DNA from 2 places in the Phytopseudomonas argentinensis genome. Region 2 is predicted to be linked to the other one. Evidence: predicted binding sites of a transcription regulator. Region 2 holds the regulator's gene; the other holds the start of a gene.
The links. Region 2 encodes LexA, which represses DNA repair genes until DNA is damaged. Its sites were predicted from a motif close to CTGTNTNNNNANACAG; they were not measured.

Region 1 (4,373 bases), 740 kb from region 2:
TCGGGATGGTGGTGTTCTTCTCGATCAGCGGCGTCATCACGCCACCCATGGTTTCGATACCCAGGGTCAGCGGGGACACGTCGAGCAGCAGTACGTCCTTGACGTCACCGGCCAGTACCGCACCCTGAATGGCAGCGCCCATGGCCACGGCTTCGTCCGGGTTGACGTCCTTGCGTGCGTCCTTGCCGAAGAAGTCGGAAACGGCTTTCTGCACCAGCGGCATACGGGTCTGACCGCCGACCAGGATCACGTCGTCGATCTTGCTGACGTCGATACCGGCGTCCTTCAGCGCGATGCGGCAAGGTTCGATGGTACGGCTGACCAGATCCTCGACCAGCGACTCCAGCTTGGCGCGGGAAATCTTCACGTTCAGGTGCTTCGGACCGGTGGCATCTGCAGTGATATACGGCAGGTTGACGTCGGTCGACTGCGAGGACGACAGCTCGATCTTGGCTTTTTCGGCAGCTTCCTTCAGGCGCTGCAGAGCCAGCGGATCGTTCTTCAGGTCCATGCCCGACTCTTTCTTGAACTCGTCGACGAGGTAGTCGATCAGGCGCATGTCGAAGTCTTCACCACCCAGGAAGGTGTCGCCGTTGGTGGCCAGTACTTCGAACTGGTGCTCACCGTCGACTTCGGCGATTTCGATCACCGACACGTCGAAGGTACCGCCGCCCAGGTCATAGACGATGACGGTGTGGTCACCCTTGGCCTTGTCCATACCGTAGGCAAGGGCGGCAGCGGTCGGCTCGTTGATGATGCGCTTGACGTCCAGACCGGCGATGCGGCCGGCGTCCTTGGTGGCCTGACGCTGGCTGTCGTTGAAGTAGGCCGGAACGGTGATCACCGCTTCGGTGACCGGCTCGCCCAGGTAGTCCTCGGCGGTCTTCTTCATCTTCTTCAGTACTTCGGCGCTGATCTGCGGCGGCGCCATGTCCTTGCCGCTGGCCTGCACCCAGGCGTCACCGTTGCTGGCCTTGACGATCTTGTAAGGCACCAGCTTGATGTCTTTCTGCACCACGTCTTCTTCGAAGCGACGACCGATCAGACGCTTAACCGCGAACAGGGTGTTGTGCGGGTTGGTGACCGCCTGACGCTTGGCCGACTGACCGACCAGGATCTCGCCGTCGTTGGCATAGGCGACGATGGACGGCGTGGTACGTGCGCCTTCGGCGTTCTCGATGACCTTGACGTTACCGTTTTCAAGAATGGAGACGCAGGAGTTGGTGGTCCCCAGGTCGATACCGATGATTTTGCCCATTTCACTCTCCCGAAACTTTGATATATCCGCAGCGTTGTCGTGACCGCTGCGGTAGCACTAATACGCTTGACTTACTAAATGGGGCTGAGCCCGCCGATTTCAAGCCTGCTCGTCGATCGACGGCGGCGTTTCGGCCGGCGCCTTGCTGACCACGACCATGGCCGGGCGCAGCAGGCGACCGTTGAGCAGGTAGCCCTTCTGGAACACCTTGAGCACGCTATTGGGCTCCACGTTGGTGCTCTCCTGCATGGCCATCGCCTGGTGATGCTCCGGGTTGAACGGCGCACCATGGGGATCGATGGCTTCCAGCTGGTGACGCTTGAGGGTGTCGAGCAGCAGCTTGAGCGTCAGCTCCATGCCCTCGCGTACCGCCTTGATCGAATCGTCATCGGCACTCGACAGCTCGAGCCCACGCTCCAGACTGTCGACCACCGGCAGCAGGTCATTGGCAAATTTCTCGAGGGCGAACTTGTGCGCCTTCTCGACATCCTGCTCGGCGCGACGGCGCACGTTCTGCAGATCGGCAGCCATGCGCAGCGACTGATCCTGCGCAGCCGCCAGTTGCTCTTCCAGCGCTTGCACGCGAGCAGCCAGGTCTTCGCTTGGCGCCGCGTCGTTCGCTTGCGCTTCGGAAGTCTGCGGATCCAGGTTCTGTTCGTCAGCCATGCATTTCTCCTCTAAATGATTCGACGAGCCTCAACTCGCGCGTCTGCCGGCTATATAAGGACGATTTGTAGGGTTTCAAGGGCTGACCTCACTTTCCGATACCCACTCGCGAGCGTATTGCCACCTCGAGGCAAACCACTGTATAAATAACCAGACTAACCCTGAGAGGCCTCGCCATGCTGGTGCACCTGTCCGTTCATAATTACGCCATCGTCGAACACCTGGATCTGGAACTGGATCGAGGCATGAGCGTCATCAGCGGCGAAACGGGCGCCGGTAAATCGATCATGCTCGACGCCCTCGGTCTGACCCTGGGTGATCGCGCCGACAGCGGCGTGGTGCGCCCCGGCGCCGACAAGGCCGACATCCTCGCCAGCTTCGATCTGGGCGACATTCCCGAAGCCCACGCCTGGCTCGCCGAGCGCGACCTGAACAACGATGGCCCGTGCATCCTGCGCCGGGTGATCACCGCCGAAGGCCGCTCGCGCGGCTACATCAATGGCACGCCCTGCCCACTGGGCGACTTGAAGGCGCTGGGCGAACTGCTGATCGACATCCATAGCCAGCACGAACACCAGTCGCTGCTCAAGACCGATACCCATCGCCGCCTGCTCGACGAATACGCCGGCGTTCAGGAGCTGGCCCGTCAGGTGCAGCTGGCTGCGCAACGCTGGAAGCAGACCCGCAGCGAGCTCGAGCGCGTGACCTCCCAGGGCGACGAGCAGCGCGCGCGGCACCAATTGCTCAGCTATCAGCTCGAAGAACTGGAGAACCTCGGCCTGGGCGACAACGAACTGGAGCAGCTGGAACAGGACCACAAGGCCCTGACCAACGCCGAAAGCCTGCTCAGCGCCTGCCGCCAGGTCATCGACCAATGCAGTGAGAGCGACGCCGGCAACGTGCTGTCGGTACTCACCGCCAGCCTCAATCGCCTGAGCGGCCTGCAGGGCCAACCGGGGGCACTGAACGAAGCCACCAACCTGCTGGCCAGCGCGCAGATCCAGGTTGAAGAAGCGGTGGGCGAACTCAACCGTTTTCTCGACCACTTCGACGCCGACCCCGAGCGCCAGCAGCAACTCGAAGAACGCCTGGACACCATCTACACCCTGGCGCGCAAGCACCGCATTCACCCCAGCGAACTGCCTGCGATGCAGCAGCAGCTGTTCGATGAACTGGAAGGCCTGAATGCCGATGACCAGGCTGCCGAGCGCCTGGGCGAAGAGCTCGCCGCCTACGGCCGCCACTATCAGGAAAAGGCCGCCGAGCTCAGCGCCAAGCGGCAGAAGGCTGCCAGTAAACTGGGCAAGGCCGTGGAAAAGGAAATGCAGACCCTGGGCATGCCGGGTGGGCGCTTCAGCATCCAGCTGCAACCCATCGAAGGCAGCGAGCCGAATGCCAACGGCCTGGAGCAGGTCGAGTTTCTGGTCAGCGCCAACCCCGGGCAACCGATCAAGGCACTGGCCAAGGTCGCCTCGGGCGGCGAATTGTCGCGCATCAGCCTGGCCATTCAGGTCATCACCGCACAGACCTCACGCGTCCCGACCCTGGTGTTCGACGAAGTGGATGTGGGCATCGGTGGCCCCACCGCCGAGGTGGTGGGGCAATTGCTGCGCCGCCTGGGCGAGCGCGGCCAGGTGCTGACCGTGACCCACCTGCCCCAGGTCGCCGCGCAAGGCCACCAGCACCTGTTCGTGCACAAGGTACGGGGCAGCAACGCCACCCGTACCGCGGTCAGCAAGCTGGACGAGACCCAGCGCATCGAGGAGGTCGCGCGCATGCTGGGCGGCATCGACCTCACCGATGAATCCCTGGCCCACGCCCGCAAACTGGTCAGCAACGCGCAGGGCTGATCACCGCGGACACCTGGGGCGAATCATTTTCCCCAGGCATGAAAAAGGCGACCTGAGTCGCCTTTGTTCGTCAACCGACGCACTTACTTGGCGGTACGGCGCACATAGAGCACCAGATTGTGATCCACCAGCTCGAAACCGTGCTCGCGGACGATTTCCTTCTGGCGCTTCTCGATCTCGGCATCGAAGAATTCGATTACATCACCGGTATCCACGCACACCATATGGTCGTGATGACCGCCGTCGGCCAGTTCGAACACGGCGTGGCCGCCATCGAAGTTGTGGCGCACCACCAGGCCAGCCGCCTCGAACTGGGTCAGAACGCGGTAAACGGTTGCCAGACCGACATCCTCGCCCGCATCCATCAGCGACTTGTAGACATCCTCTGCACTCATGTGACGCTGCTCGGCAGAGTCGAGCATCTGCAGGATTTTGACCCGTGGCAGGGTTACTTTCAGGCCAGCTTTGCGCAGTTCGCTATTTTCAACCATGGTCTGCTTTCTCGCGGAAGCGCTTCGCAGCTTCCCTTATTGCGGGTATGATCGGGGTTTACGTTGCCCAGCCAAGATAGTGGAAGACGCCCACCGATGCAAAAAACC
Region 2 (4,373 bases):
CCGCTAGCAGCAGGTCGGGACGCACCGCGCGGATGGACTCGCACAATTCCCGCACCTGCCGCGGGTTCTCGATATTGCGGGCAAAGATGATCAGGCCACCAACCTCGGGCTGGCGCAACAGCTGGCGATCCTCGGCGGTCAGCCAGGGACCGGCGATATCCACCATCAGGGAGCCATACAGGGGAGTCGTCACAACAGAATTCCTTGAAGATAAGCATCACGCCCAATGGCCATCTGACAATGGCGCGACAAAGGGTTCCCGGTCGCACGGGCGACACGAACCAGCCGGCAGGACTGGGCGCACTAAAGGGCGGTAGCTTAGGGGCAGCCGAGGCCCACCGACAAGCCTCAGGACTTGCTGGGCGGGCTTTTGTGGCGGGGAATGAGCTGCGCCGACGCCAGACGCGGATCGGTCACGCCGCTCTCCGAGCGCATGCCCGCCGCCAGGAACGGTACCATCAGGCGCATCACCTGTTCGATCGAGGTGTCCACGCCGAAGTCGCTTTCGGCCATGGCGCGCAACGCCTTGATACCGGACATACTGAAGGCTGCAGCGCCAAGCATGAAATGCACGCGCCAGAACAGCTCCAGGGGCGGAATGCCGGGTGCCGCTTCGTGCACCAGGTACATGTAGCGGCGGAATACCTTGCCGTAGACTTCTTCGAGGTATTTGCGCAGGTGGCCCTGGCTCTGGCTGAATGCCAGGCCCAGCAGGCGCATGAAGATCGACAGGTCATTGCCGCTGCGCGGTTTGACCGCCAGGGCCTGCTCGACCAGCAACTCGAGCAGTTCCTCGAGGCTGAAGGTCACCCCGGGCTTGCTCTGGCGTTTGTCCAGTTCGCGCTCCAGGCTGGTACAGAACGGCCCGAGAAAGCGCGAGAACACTGCCTGGATCAGGGCCTTCTTGGAGCCGAAGTGGTAGTTGACGGCCGCCAGATTGACCCCGGCCTTGCTGGTGATCAGGCGCAGCGACGTTTCGGCGAAGCCCTTCTCCGCGAACAACTGCTCCGCCGCGTCGAGAATGCGTTCAACGGTTTCCGATTGCGCCATGACATCCACCAGACAAACAAGTGTTTGAAACATACGTTTCAGCGCGTGCCACTGTCAAGTCGCGCAGGGCGTATTCTGGCTGCTCAGTCACCATTTGGCGAGCGCGTCGCACGTCGCCGCTGCCCTCTACCCCGGGTTACCGGTCATCCGCTGCCTGGCCTTATATCAACACGGCGGGCATCAACCGATTGCCAAGCACGACTTACTGTATATAATCCCAGTCACTGTATAAAAAGCCAGAGCGCCTCACATGATCAAGCTGACGCCCCGCCAAGGCGAAATTCTCGCCTTCATCAAGCAGTGCCTGGAAGACAACGGCTACCCGCCAACCCGCGCGGAGATCGCTCAGGCCCTGGGCTTCAAGTCGCCGAACGCGGCCGAGGAACACCTCAAGGCCCTGGCGCGCAAAGGCGCCATCGAGATGACCCCGGGCGCCTCCCGCGGCATTCGCATTCCGGGCTTCGAGCCCAACCAGGAAGAAGAAGACGGGCTGCCGGTGATCGGTCGTGTCGCCGCCGGTGCGCCGATCCTGGCGCAACAGCATATAGAAGAGGCCTGCCGGATCAACCCGGACTTCTTCCGTCCCAAGGCCGACTACCTGCTGCGCGTACGCGGCATGAGCATGAAGGACATCGGCATCATCGACGGTGACCTGCTGGCGGTGCACACCACCAGTGAGGTGCGCAACGGCCAGGTGGTGGTCGCGCGCATCGACGATGAAGTGACGGTCAAGCGCTTCAAGCGCGAAGGCAATACCGTGTGGTTGCTGGCGGAAAACCCGGAGTTCGCCCCGATCGAGGTGAATCTCGAGGAGCAGAACCTGGTCATCGAAGGTTTGAGTGTCGGCGTCATCCGCCGCTAATTGGAGGCGTCATGCAGTTCCCCCAGTCGTTGAGCCGTAACCAGCTGCCCCTGTTCGATGCCTTTCTGGCATCGACCCTCGCAGTTGTAGAGGAACCAACCAGCCAGGAAGCCGCGTTCAGCGAGGTGTCGCTGCGTGGTGCCGCTGGGCATTGCCTGACGCTACTGGCGCCCATGCTGCGAGAACTGAGCGAGAAGGATGACGAACGCTGGCTGACCCTGATCGCCCCGCCCGCCAGCCTGACCCAGAGCTGGCTGCGTGACGCCGGCCTTAACCGTGAGCGTATTCTGCTGCTGCAGCCGCGTCGCAACCAGAGCCCGCTGCAACTGGCTCAGGAAGCCCTGAAGCTTGGCCGCAGCCACACCGTGGTCAGCTGGCTGCACCCCCTGCCCCAGCATGCACGCCAGCAGCTCGAAGCAGCAGCGCGCACCGGCAAGGCGCAAAGCCTGAATATCAGCCTGGGCTGACGCTGCAAGCTGCAAGCTGCAAGCTGCAAGCGTGCCCGGCCGTACGGTAACTCGTCGAATGGCTTGGCCCATGGGACGGTGTTCCCATGAAAAAGCCCCTCACGCTGGAGGGGCTTTTCGCTATTGCCTATAGCCTGCAACTTGTGGCCTGCAGCCTGTAGTTAATGCAAAACGCGCGGCTGCTCGTCTTCCTGCTCGAAATCACCTTCAGCCATTCTGCCCGCCATTTGCACGCCGACATTGAGCATCGCCTTGGCGACCTCCACATGCTGGCCCTGCAGGAACGCCTTGGCATCCTCCGAGAAGTCCAGCACGACCAGTGCTTCCTCATCGTCGGCGCGACGCAGGGCGATGCGCCCATCGGGCAGTTCGACGATTTCAAGGAAAGACGTAGGCATAACTCGGATTCTCCACGAAGGGCAGCGTCTCGAGGAGGCGTGCCACAAAAGGCCGTACAGTGTAACAGCCAGCCCGCCTGATCGGTTGATGAAAAAGCCGCCAGATGCCAAACGGCTTTGGCTCAATATCGGGCGACGCTTACCACTCGCTGAGCCCGACACGAAAACGCTGGGCCAGCGCCTTGAGTTCCTGCCGCCAGCCTTCCAGGGTTTCGCGCTCAAGCAGCGGCGGCTCATCGCCCAGGCTTACCGCCTCGATCAGGGCGGAGGCGTTGGGATCGCCCTTTGGCTCGCGGGGCGGACGCGGCGGTTTGAACAGCTCGGCATGGGCAGCCAGAAGCTGCCCAAGCCAGGTCTGCCGGTTTTCGGCCAGCTCGACCAGTTCCGCCAGCTCCGGGCTTGGCGCCCCGTTCAGGTTCTGGCGATCCAGCAGCACTTCGGCACGGGCAGCGCTGCTGTTGGGCAAACGGTAGAAGCCGGCAACCTCATGGCACAGCCCAAGCAACGCACCGTACAGATGAAACAGCGTGGCCTCGCGCTCGGCCTGCACCAGCGCCTGGGCATTCATGGCCCGCCCCTCTTCGGCCTTGCGCCAGGACTCCAGGGAGAGGCCGGCGTAGAAGATCTTCTGATTGGTACGGGTATACAGTTCGCCAGCCATATGCACTCTCCAGATAGCCTCGGGTGCGCGCATGACGCGCGCACCGAGCACGGATCAACGCTTGTCTTCGACCTTCCACTTGCCGCCGTCGAAGAACGCCTTCCAGCCCGTAGGCTTGCCGTCCACTTCGGTCTGTACGTATTGCTCCTTGGTCTTGCGGCTGTAGCGGATCACTGCCGCACGGCCTTCCGGATCGCGCGCCGGCGCATCGAACAGGAAGTGGTACTTCGGATCGATCTCGTCCTTGTGCGGCAACAGCTCGAGTACCAGGGGTGCCCGGGTTTCGCGGTTCTTCGGGAACTGGCTGGCAGCCAGGAACAGCCCCGACGCGCCATCGCGCAGCACGTAGGTGTCGTCGACCTTCTCGCACTTGAGCTCCGGCATCTTCACCGCATCCATCTTGGGTGGCGCCGGCTCGCCGTTGCGCAGCAACTTGCGGGTGTTCTTGCACTCGCTGTTGGTACAGCCGAAGAACTTGCCGAAACGGCCGGTCTTGAGCTGCATCTGGCTGCCGCACTTGTCGCATTCCAGGCTCGGGCCTTCATAGCCCTTGATACGGAACTGGCCCTGCTCGATTTCATAGCCCGCGCAATCCGGGTTGTTACCGCAGATATGCAGTTTGCGAGTTTCGTCCAGCAGGTAGGCGTCCATCGCCGTGGCGCAGATCGGGCAGCGATGCTTGCCGAGCAGCACCCGCGATTCCGACTCGCCCTCGTCATCGGCGGCGATCTCGTCGCCCGGCACCAGGTTGATGGTGGCCTTGCAGCGCTCTTTCGGCGGCAGGGCGTAGCCCGAGCAGCCGAGGAACACGCCGGTGGAGGCGGTGCGGATCATCATCGGCCGGCCACATTCGCGGCACGGGATATCGGTCAGGGTCGGCGTGTTGGCACGCATGCCGTGGTCGCCGTCGGCGGCCACTTCGAGCTTCTTCTTGA

Region 1: recN (DNA repair protein RecN) is a predicted target of LexA. The motif match lies at 2,063-2,078, and genes of this name have one in related genera.

Annotation. Positions count from the first base shown of each region.
Region 1 is NZ_CP056087.1:1,592,698-1,597,070, reverse strand. Features, by position in the region: gene dnaK (molecular chaperone DnaK) at 1-1,258, opposite strand, end outside; gene grpE (nucleotide exchange factor GrpE) at 1,358-1,924, opposite strand; gene recN (DNA repair protein RecN) at 2,101-3,774, shown strand; gene fur (ferric iron uptake transcriptional regulator) at 3,858-4,265, opposite strand; gene SA190iCDA_RS06985 (outer membrane protein assembly factor BamE) at 4,362-4,373, shown strand, end outside.
Region 2 is NZ_CP056087.1:2,330,297-2,334,669, reverse strand. Features, by position in the region: gene nagZ (beta-N-acetylhexosaminidase) at 1-181, opposite strand, end outside; gene SA190iCDA_RS10450 (TetR/AcrR family transcriptional regulator) at 349-1,050, opposite strand; gene lexA (transcriptional repressor LexA) at 1,301-1,912, shown strand; gene sulA (SOS-induced cell division inhibitor SulA) at 1,924-2,379, shown strand; gene SA190iCDA_RS10435 (hypothetical protein) at 2,541-2,777, opposite strand; gene SA190iCDA_RS10430 (DUF6586 family protein) at 2,917-3,438, opposite strand; gene topA (type I DNA topoisomerase) at 3,493-4,373, opposite strand, start outside.